DNA from 3 places in the Streptomyces sp. NPDC104226 genome. Region 1 is predicted to be linked to each of the others. Evidence: riboswitches for the same ligand, from Rfam matches in the RefSeq annotation. Region 1 holds a riboswitch; each other region holds the start of a gene.
The links. Region 1 has a riboswitch for cyclic di-AMP ahead of ACZ60J_RS18920 (transglycosylase family protein). Riboswitches for the same ligand answer to the same signal wherever they lie in the genome.
Positions count from the first base shown of each region.

Region 2: linked by a shared signal. The riboswitch ahead of ACZ60J_RS27220 (M23 family metallopeptidase) and the one ahead of ACZ60J_RS18920 (transglycosylase family protein) in region 1 are both predicted to bind cyclic di-AMP.
Region 3: linked by a shared signal. The riboswitch ahead of ACZ60J_RS11385 (M23 family metallopeptidase) and the one ahead of ACZ60J_RS18920 (transglycosylase family protein) in region 1 are both predicted to bind cyclic di-AMP.

Region 1 is NZ_JBVJMS010000005.1:549,016-552,282, reverse strand. It holds gene eno (phosphopyruvate hydratase) at 1-578, opposite strand, end outside; gene ACZ60J_RS18920 (transglycosylase family protein) at 905-1,612, opposite strand; cyclic di-AMP (ydaO/yuaA leader) riboswitch at 1,615-1,786, opposite strand; gene ACZ60J_RS18915 (transglycosylase family protein) at 2,065-3,174, opposite strand.
Region 2 is NZ_JBVJMS010000009.1:144,278-147,544, forward strand. It holds gene ACZ60J_RS27210 (M16 family metallopeptidase) at 1-151, shown strand, start outside; gene ACZ60J_RS27215 (M16 family metallopeptidase) at 172-1,539, shown strand; cyclic di-AMP (ydaO/yuaA leader) riboswitch at 1,784-1,943, shown strand; gene ACZ60J_RS27220 (M23 family metallopeptidase) at 1,956-2,750, shown strand; gene ACZ60J_RS27225 (GntR family transcriptional regulator) at 2,957-3,267, shown strand, end outside.
Region 3 is NZ_JBVJMS010000003.1:314,344-317,610, reverse strand. It holds gene ACZ60J_RS11395 (aspartate aminotransferase family protein) at 1-143, shown strand, start outside; gene ACZ60J_RS11390 (tyrosine-protein phosphatase) at 183-1,004, opposite strand; cyclic di-AMP (ydaO/yuaA leader) riboswitch at 1,331-1,528, shown strand; gene ACZ60J_RS11385 (M23 family metallopeptidase) at 1,531-2,514, shown strand; gene ACZ60J_RS11380 (winged helix DNA-binding domain-containing protein) at 2,581-3,267, shown strand, end outside.

The sequences.
Region 1 (3,267 bases):
AGGACCTTCTTGAGGGTGTGGTAGACCTCGGCACCCCAGCGAAGGGCCTCGGAGAAGGACTCCGCGCCGATCGGGGCGATCATGAACTCCTGGATGTCGACGTTGGAGTCGGCGTGCGACCCACCGTTCAGGATGTTCATCATCGGAACGGGCAGCAGGTGCGCGTTCGGACCGCCGAGGTAGCGGAAGAGCGGGAGGTCGGAGGCCTCGGACGCGGCGTGCGCGACGGCGAGGGAGACACCGAGGATGGCGTTGGCGCCGAGGGAGCCCTTGTTCTCGGTGGCGTCCAGGTCGATCATCGCCTGGTCGATCAGGCGCTGCTCGGTGGCGTCGTAGCCGACGAGCTCCGGGCCGAGCTGCTCGATGACGGCGAGGACCGCCTTCTCGACGCCCTTGCCCATGTAGCGGTTGGGGTCACCGTCGCGGAGCTCTACGGCTTCGAACGCTCCGGTGGAGGCGCCGGACGGGACAGCAGCACGGCCGGTGCTGCCATCGTCGAGGCCCACCTCGACCTCGACCGTGGGGTTGCCTCGGGAGTCCAGGATTTCCCGGGCTACGACGACGTCGATGGACGGCACGAGCATCTCCTTCTGGGATGTGACGCTGGGTGTGCGGTGGCATGTCAGGCCGTGGGATGGCCTTGCCGCTTAGAGCCTAACCGCCTCCGGGCACTCGGCCAGCCGACCGCCCGGGTCCTGGGACGAAAAAGGGCCTGAATGCCCCCCTTACAGGACATAGGGCCCTTGATCATCGGCGATTCGGAGGGTCCGTCAGCCCGGCAGCACCCGCACACAGCACCGCCCGGCGCGAAGGGGGTTGCGCGCCGGGCGGTGGATCTGCGTGGTGGATCTACGTGTGGAACTACTGCGCGTCGCGAATGCGGCAGCGCTTGTTCTCACATGTTTCAGCCGAGGTTCAGCTTCTGACCCGGGTAGATCAGGTCGGCGTCCGAGACGGTGTCCTTGTTCAGCTCGAAGAGCTTCTCCCAGCCGCCGGCCACCTTGTTGGCGTCGGCGATCGCACCCAGCGTGTCGCCGGACTTGACCTCGTAGGAGCCGGTGCCCGTCTTGGGGGCCTCGCTCTTCGGCGCGGCAGCGGCGGCCGGACGCTCGGAGCGGGTGGTCGGAGCCTCGACGCGCTTGGTCTCCTTCTTCGGCTCGGCCTTCTTCTCCTGCTTCGGCGCCGGCTTCGGCTGGGCCTTCGGCTTGGCGGGGGTCTCCGCCGAGCCGCCGTTGTAGGAGGAGTTCGACAGGCCCACGCCACAGGACGGCCAGGCGCCCTTGCCCTGGCCCTTGAGGACCTTCTCGGCGATGGCTATCTGCTGCGACTTGGAGGCCTGGTTGGCCTGCGCGGCGTACGCCTTGCCGCCGTACGCGGCCCACGTGGAGGACGAGAACTGCAGGCCGCCGTAGTAGCCGTTGCCCGTGTTGATGGACCAGTTGCCACCGGACTCGCACGCGGCGACGCGGTCCCATTCACCGGCGGTCGCGGCGGAAGCGGTGCCCGCGGCCATCAGCGGCGCGGCCACGGCGACACCGGTGACACCGGCGAGCGTGACGATGCGGACGGCCTTGGAGCCGCGACGGTGCTTGCCCTTGCCCGAAAGCAGCATGGAGTTCTCCTCACCGACGCCTACGAGGTGAGCTGTCGGGTTCGGGCGAGTGAGTGCCCGGCCGAGCGACCTAGCGCTTGGCTTAACCCCTAGCCGGTTCCGTGACCGTCTCTCAACGGCCGGTTCCGGCGCCTACCTTGGTTCCCCCGCTCCTGCCTTCGGCGCTTGACGCGACGAGTGTTCCCTCCGTCCGCCGGCAGGATTCGGCGATGCGGTCGAAGGAGCCCGCGGTGGCGAGCGATTCAGAAGGTAGACAGGTCTTCCCCCGATGTTCAACGAGGAACATCGGGGGAATCGGTGCCTACTTGCGCCCCCCGGAGGGACGTTTGCGCAGGTGAGGGCGGGGTTTGCGGAACCGTCCGGGCCGGACACGCCAGTTGACCTGAAGAGACACATGTCTCACTTACAGAAAACGGACAATCAGCTGGTTCCGGGCGACTCAAGTGTCCCTATTAGTGCGTTAGATCCAGGTTCTGGCCGGGCTTGATCAGGTCCGCATCTCCGCCGATGAGCTGCTCGTTGGCCTCGTAGAGCCCCTTCCAGCCGCCCTTCACGCCGTTGGCGTCCGCGATCGCGATGAGGCTGTCGCCTTCCTTCACGGTGTACGTCGGGTCCGACGCGGCATCAGATGCGGCGGGCGTCTCGACCGCGGCCTGGCCGCGGTGCTTGCCGCTGCCCTCGGTCGCACCGGGGGTCGCCGGGGCGCTCGGCGAAGCGGAATCGCCGGGTGCGGCCGGAGTCGCCGGGGCCGTCGGGGCCGTGGGATCAACCGGGTTGACCGGAATGGTCGGGTTCGCCGGATTGCCCGGGTTGATCGGGTTCGTGGTGTCCCCGGGGCTCGGCGGGGTCACGGGTGCCGTCGGATCCACCGGCGTGGTGGGCGTGGTCGGGTCCACGGTCGGCGGCGCCGGAGTCGTGGGGTCGGCCGGAGCGACGGGGCTCACGGGGGCCGTGGGATCCAGGGGGTCCACGGGAGCCGTCGGGTCGCCCGGGAGGCCGGGAGGCGGCGTCGGGAGGTCCGGCGAGGGCATGACGGGCAGTTCGCCGGGCACGCCGATCGGATAGTCGGGCAGCGACGGGGACGGGCTCGCCGGAGTCGGGGCCCCGAAGTCCGTGGACGGCTTGCCCGAGCCGCTGTGCGGCACCGAGTCGTCCGGGCGGGACGGGGCGGGGGCGGCCGATCCGGAACCGTTGGGCAGACCCGGGTCGACCACGGCGGCGGGCGCGTCCTGCGTCAGACCGGCCGGCACGCCGCACAGCGGCCACGCCTGGGGGCCCTGCGAAGCCAGGACCCGCTCGGCCACGGCGATCTGCTGGGAGCGGCTGGCCAGGTCGGCGCGCTCGGCGAAGTCGAGCCCGCCCGCGTTCTGCCACTGCTCCTGGCTGAACTGCAGCCCGCCGTAGGTGCCGCCGCCGAAGTTGGCGCTCCAGGTGCCGCCGCTCTCGCACTCGGCGACCTTGTCCCATGTGGAGGTCTCCGCGGCGCTCGCACCGGTGGCCGCGAGCAGCGGCAGGGCGAGCGCGGTGCCGGTCACTCCGGCGGTGACGACAAGTGCGGGCACTTGTCGGGGGCGTCTGTGGCGGCCGTTCCCGGAACGCATGAGGCTGCACCTTTCGCATAACGGCGGGGTAACGGCAGAACCTAGCCGCCTTCG
Region 2 (3,267 bases), on a different contig from region 1:
CGTCCTCGACATCACCGCCGAGGAAGTACAGGCCGTGGCCGCGGCCCGACTGCGCCCGGACAACCGGGCGGTGCTCGTCTACGAGCCGATCGCCGCGGACGACAACGAAGAGACCGACGCGAGCGACGAGAACGAGGGGGCGGAGCAGTGAGCGACACCGCAGCCGTCACGATGACCTTCCACCCGCGCCCCGAGGCCGGCGAGCCGCAGCCGTGGGCCTTCCCGGCCCCCGAGCGCGGGGTCCTGGCCAACGGCCTGACCCTGCTGCGCTGCCACCGTCCGGGCCAGCAGGTGGTCGCGGTCGAGATCAACCTCGCCGCCCCGCTCGACGCGGAGCCCGAGGGCCTCGACGGCGTGGCCACGATCATGGTGCGCGCCCTGTCCGAGGGCACCGACAAGCGCTCCGCCGAGGAGTTCGCCGCCGAGCTGGAGCGCTGCGGCGCCACCCTCGACGCGCACGCCGACCACCCGGGCCTGCGGGTCTCCCTGGAGGTCCCGGCCTCCCGCCTGCACAAGGCGCTGGGACTGGTCGCCGAGGCGCTGCGCACGCCGGCCTTCGCCGACGCCGAGGTCGACCGCCTGGTGCGCAACCGGCTCGACGAGATCCCGCACGAGAGCGCCAACCCGCAGCGCCGCGCCGCCAAGCAGCTCTCGAAGGAGCTCTTCCCGGCCACCCTGCGGATGTCCCGCCCCCGTCAGGGCACCGAGGAGACGGTCGCCCGCATCGACTCGGCGGCCGTACGGGCCTTCTACGAGGCCCACGTGCGCCCCGCGACCGCCACCGCGGTGGTCGTCGGCGACCTGACCGGCATCGACCTGGACGCCGTCCTGGCCGACACCCTGGGCGCGTGGACCGGTGACACCACCGCCCCGCGTCCGGTCCCGCCGATCACCGCCGACGACACGGGCCGCGTGGTCATCGTGGACCGGCCCGGCGCGGTCCAGACGCAGCTGCTGATCGGCCGCATCGGCGCGGACCGGCACGACCGGGTCTGGGCGCCCCAGGTGCTCGGCACGTACTGCCTCGGCGGCACGCTCACCTCCCGGCTGGACAAGGTGCTGCGCGAGGAGAAGGGGTACACCTACGGCGTGCGCGCCTTCGGCCAGGTGCTGCGCTCCACCGCCGACGGCAAGGGCGCCTCGATGCTCGCCATCAGCGGCTCGGTGGACACCCCCAACACCGGCCCGGCCCTGGACGACCTCTGGACGGTGCTGCGCACCCTCGCGGAGGGCGGCCTGACCGACGCCGAACGGGACGTGGCCGTGCAGAACTTGGTGGGGGTTGCCCCGCTGAAGTTCGAGACGGCCGCCTCCGTCGCGGGCACCCTCGCCGACCAGGTCGAGCAGGAGCTGCCGGACGACTACCAGGCGCAGTTGTACGCGCGGCTCGCCGAAACCGGGACGGTGGAGGCCACTTCGGCGGTCGTCAACGCCTTCCCGGTGGACCGTCTGGTCACGGTCCTGGTCGGCGACGCCTCGCAGATCGAGGAGCCGGTGCGGGCCCTCGGGATCGGCGAAGTGACCGTGGTCGGCAACTGATCGTGGTCGTCGACTGACCGTCAGGTGATCTCCGGCGGGCCGTCAACCGGCCTGCCGCCCAAGGGGCTCCGGTGGCTTGTCCATCGGGGCCCCTTTTGTCCTTTATTTGGCCTTTAGTGGTGTGGTTGCTTGTATGCGGTGTGGCGTACGCAACAAAAGGGCGTGTCTGTTTGGCGATTGACTGATGATCCGCCTAGCGTCGGCCGTGCTGTCCGTCAGTTGTAACCGCCGCGTCCGCGGCACCGGGCAGCGATCGCCGAGTCCCCGTCAGGCGCGAGCCTGGGGAGCCGGGGACCCACTTGTGTCCCTGGGGTGAATCGGACCGCCTCGCAAGAGGGGGCCCGTAGGAGACCTTCCTGCTCCGAACCCGTCAGCTAACCCGGTAGGCGAGAGGGAAGGAAAGGATCAGCCCCTTCATGGCGTTTGGCAGTCGCGTTGCCGGCAAGCACCGTGGTTCGAGCCGTCTGAGCCGCAAGACCGCCGGTTATGCCGGTATAGCCGCCCTCGCCACCACCGGTGTCGTCGGCTCCCTGGCCGGTCCCGCGTTCGCCGCGGACCAGTCCCCCTCCATCGAGGACACCGGCAGCCTCAACACCATCGTGGTGGCCGACGAGCTCGCCGGTGACGTCGAGGCCCAGGCCCAGTCCCAGCAGCGGGCCGCCGAGGCCGCCGCCGCCAAGGCGCAGGCCGAGGCCGACGCCAAGCAGCGCGCCGCCGAGGCCAAGGCGAAGGCCGAAGCCCAGGCCAAGGCCGAGCGCGAGGCCGCCGAGCGCGCCGCCCGCGAAGAGGAGCGCAAGCGCCTCAACACCTTCGTGTCCCCGCTCGACGACACCTACGTCAGCACCCAGTACCACGCGGGTGGCGGCATGTGGTCCTCCGGCAGCCACACCGGCATCGACTTCCACGCCGCCTCCGGCACCGAGGTGCACGCCGTGGGCCTCGGCACCGTGGTCGAGGCGGGCTACGGCGGTGCGTACGGCAACAACGTCGTCATCAAGCACGCCGACGGCACGTACACCCAGTACGGCCACATGTCCTCGCTGAGCGTCTCCGTCGGCCAGCAGGTCACCCCGGGCCAGAAGATCGGCCTGTCGGGCTCCACCGGCAACTCCAGCGGCCCGCACCTGCACTTCGAGGCCCGCACCGGCGCCGACTACGGCACGGACATCAACCCGATCACGTACCTGCGCTCGCACGGCGTCACCGTCTGACCCGCTGCGCTGCACGCACCACGCGTCTTCCGCGAAGGCCCCGGCTCTTTGAGAGCCGGGGCCTTCGTCGTGCCACGTGATTCGCGTGTCGCGTTTCGAACTGCGCGATGTGAATGTTTCGCATTCCCGGCCGTCCTCGGAAATTATCGTGTGTTGCAATAGAGTCGCAACGCGCACAGCCATACGAAAAAGGCGGAGGTCCGGTCTTGCGTATTCCCGCGCACACGGTATGCACAGCGATCCGCGACGACATCGTCTCCGGGGTGTTCGGGCCCGGCGCCCGGCTGACCGAGGAGGTGCTGGCCCGCCGGTACGGGGTCTCGCGCGTCCCGGTGCGCGAGGCGCTGCGCACGCTGGAGTCCGAGGGGTTCGTGACCACCCGCCGGCACGCGGGCGCCTGCGTGGCCGAGCCGACCGAGCAGGAGGCCGCCGACCTCCTGGAGGTACGGATGCTCCTGGAGCCCCTCGCGGCGGCCCGGGCGGCCCGGCGGCGCAGCGAGGCCCACCTCAAGGTGCT
Region 3 (3,267 bases), on a different contig from region 1:
TCCCGCCGCTGATCGTGGACGAGGCGGACGTCGACCGGTTCGTCGGGGCCTTCCGCGCGGTCATGGACGAGGCCCACGGCGGCGGGGCGCTCATGTGGGACTTCGGCCGGACGCTGGTGAGGCAGGCCGTCGCCAACCGCTGAACCGGCGGCCCGGCGGGCGGCGGCCCACCTCGTGGGGCCTCAGTCCAGCAGCCGGTCGCGGAGCCTGCCGAGGGTCTCGGGCGCGAGCCCGAGGCCCTCGGCGAGGTAGCGCTCCACGCTGCCCCACTCCTCGTCGATGGCCTCGAAGGCCGTGGTCAGATACGGGGCGCGGGCGTCGAAGAGCGGGGCGAGCAGCTCCATCGCCTCGGGAGCGCGGGCCTCGGGCTCCTCGCCGTTGCGACGGTACCGGTAGCGGTTGTGCGGGGCGTTCGACTCCAGGTAGTCCGCGACGATCGCCTCCCGCTCGACGCCGAGCGCGAGCAGGGTGACGGCGATCGACAGGCCGGCCCGGTCCTTCCCGGCGGCGCAGTGCATGAGGGCCGGGACGCTGTCCTCGGCGAGCGCGTGCACCACCCGGCTGTGCTCGGCGGTACGGGTCCGGATCATCGTCCGGTACGAACGGGACATCCGCGCGGCGGCCTTGCCCTCGCCCAGGAGCTCGCGGAGCTGCGCCAGCTCCCCGCTCCGGACCATCTTCCAGAACTCGCTGCCGTCGGCAGGATCCGACAGCGGGATGCTGACGTTGCGGACCCCCGGCAGCTCCACGTCCGGCCCCTCCAGCGCGTGGTCGGCCCCGTTGCGGAAGTCGAAGACGGTGTGCAGTCCGAGCGACCCGAGGAACTCTGCGTCGCTTTCGGTGGCATGCGCCAGATGTCCGCTTCGAAACAGTCGTCCTGACTTGACCCGTCGGCCGTCCGTGGTCGGCAACCCGCCCACGTCGCGGAAGTTGCGCACTCCGGTCAGCAGCGGCTCCTGCGGCGCCGGATCGGTGTGGGGGCTCTGGGGTATCGGCTGGGTCACCGGGCTCCTCCGTGTCGTCGTCTCGTCGTTCTCGTTGATGGTGTCCGAATTACGCTACTTGTGGGCAACTTGCCATAGCGAGAGGCGAGATCGGACATGCCCCCGTGAGCCAGATCATACGGTGACGGTGAGTGGCTGATCGCGAATGGCGAATTGCCTTGCCGGGGCGGTTGTTGAAGGTGCGGAATGGACGGAGGGTGACCGGAATTCCGGCGGCCCGTCACCTTCAGGATTCCGTTGGTGAATTCATGACTTGTTCCGTACGGCCGGACTGGATTACGTTCGCGATCGATCCGGACGGACCGCCTAATCCTGCCACCGACCGGAAACCGCACCCGACTATTCACGCGCGTGGCAGGAGCGGGGGAACCAGATAAGCCGCTGTCCCGGATCTCCGGTGGAGATCTTCACAACGGGACGGCTCGGGGTGAAGCCGTCCATGTGCCGTTCACCGGCACAGGGGCGGCCGGACATCTCCAGTCCGAACCCGACAGCTCACCTCGCAGGCGTCGGAGAGGAATTCGCCATGTCCGGAACGGGTAAGCACCGCCGTCCCAAGTCCCGCTCGATATCCCGCGGGTTCGCCGCGGCCGGCACCGGTGGCGCGGCCCTCGCGCTTCCGCTGCTCGGCGCCACCGGCGCCCACGCCGCGGGTGTCCCGGCCGCGGCCCCCGCCGCAGCTCCGGTCCAGGCCCCGCAGGTGGCGGCGCAGGCGCCGGCAGCGCTCCAGGCCGCGCCGGCCGCCGCACAGGGCGCCCCGGCCGTCTACACCGTGGTGCCGGGCGACTACCTCTCCAAGATCGCCGAGCGTCAGCACCTCACCGGCGGCTGGGAGCGGCTCTACGCGGACAACCGCGAGGCCGTCGGCGCCGACCCCTCGCTGATCCACCCGGGCCTCAAGCTCACCCTCGGCGCGAAGGGCGCGGCTCCGGCCGCGGCGGCCGAGGCCGCGCCGGCCGAAAAGCCGAAGCCGGTCAAGAAGTCGGCTTCCTCCGCTTCCTCCGCTTCTGGCGATTCGTCGGATTCCTCCGATGAGGTCACGGCGCCCGCCCCCAAGGCGCCCGCCAAGCGGCAGACCGGATCGACCACGACCGGCTCGACCTCGACCGGCTTCGTCGCCCCGGTCAGCGGCGGCACCTCCACCGCGTACAAGACCGCGGGCTCCATGTGGTCCAGCGGCTACCACACCGGGGTCGACTTCGCCGCGAGCAGCGGCACCACCGTCAAGGCGGTCGGCGCCGGCACCGTCGTCTCCGCCGGGTGGAGCGGGTCGTACGGCAACGAGGTCGTCATCCGGCACGCCGACGGCAAGTACAGCCAGTACGCGCACCTCTCCCAGCTGTCCGTCTCGTCCGGCCAGAGCGTCACCGGCGGCCAGACCATCGGCCTCTCCGGTTCCACGGGCAACTCGACCGGCCCGCACCTGCACTTCGAGATCCGCACCGGTCCCTCGTACGGCTCGGACATCGACCCGCTGGCCTACCTCCGCTCGAAGGGCGTCAGCATCTGAATCCGGGGCGCTGTCGGAGGTGCCGGTTAGGCTGCCCGTTCCGACAGGGGACGGGACGGTCGTGGCATGAAGGTCAGCGCAAGGGAGCTCAACCGCTCCACCCTGGCACGGCAGTTGCTGCTGCGGCGCGAGGTCATGGGCGTCGGTGACGCGGTCCGCAGGGTGGTCGCCCTGCAGGCGCAGCACGCCGCCTCGCCCTACCTCGCGCTGTGGAACCGGCTCGCCGGTTTCGACCCGGCCGACCTCGACGCCGCCTTCACGGGGCGCGAGGTCGTCAAGTCGACGCTGATGCGGCTGACCCTGCACGCCGTGCACGCGCAGGACTACCCGGCCTTCCGGGAGGCCGTGCAGCCGTCCGTACGGGCCGCCCGGCTCGGGACCCGCTTCACCGACTCGGGGCTCACGGCCGAGGACGCCGACGTCCTCGTGCCGGAGCTGCTGGACTTCGCCGACCGGCCCCGTACGACGGCCGAGTGCGAGGCCTGGCTCGGACAGCGGCTGGGGGCGCCGCCGCAGCCCGGAGCGTGGTGGGGGCTGCGGCAGTACGCGCCGCTGCTGCACGCACCGACCGCCGCGCCGTGGTCGTTCGGGGAACGCCCGTCGTACGTCGCGCCCCCGAGCCGGCCGCGCACGGTACCGGCGGATCCGGAGGCCTCCACCGAGTCCCTGCGGGCGCTGGTCCTGCGCTATCTGGAGGGGTTCGGGCCGGCCTCGGTGGCGGACGTGGCGCAGTTCTCCCTGGTCCAGCGGGGC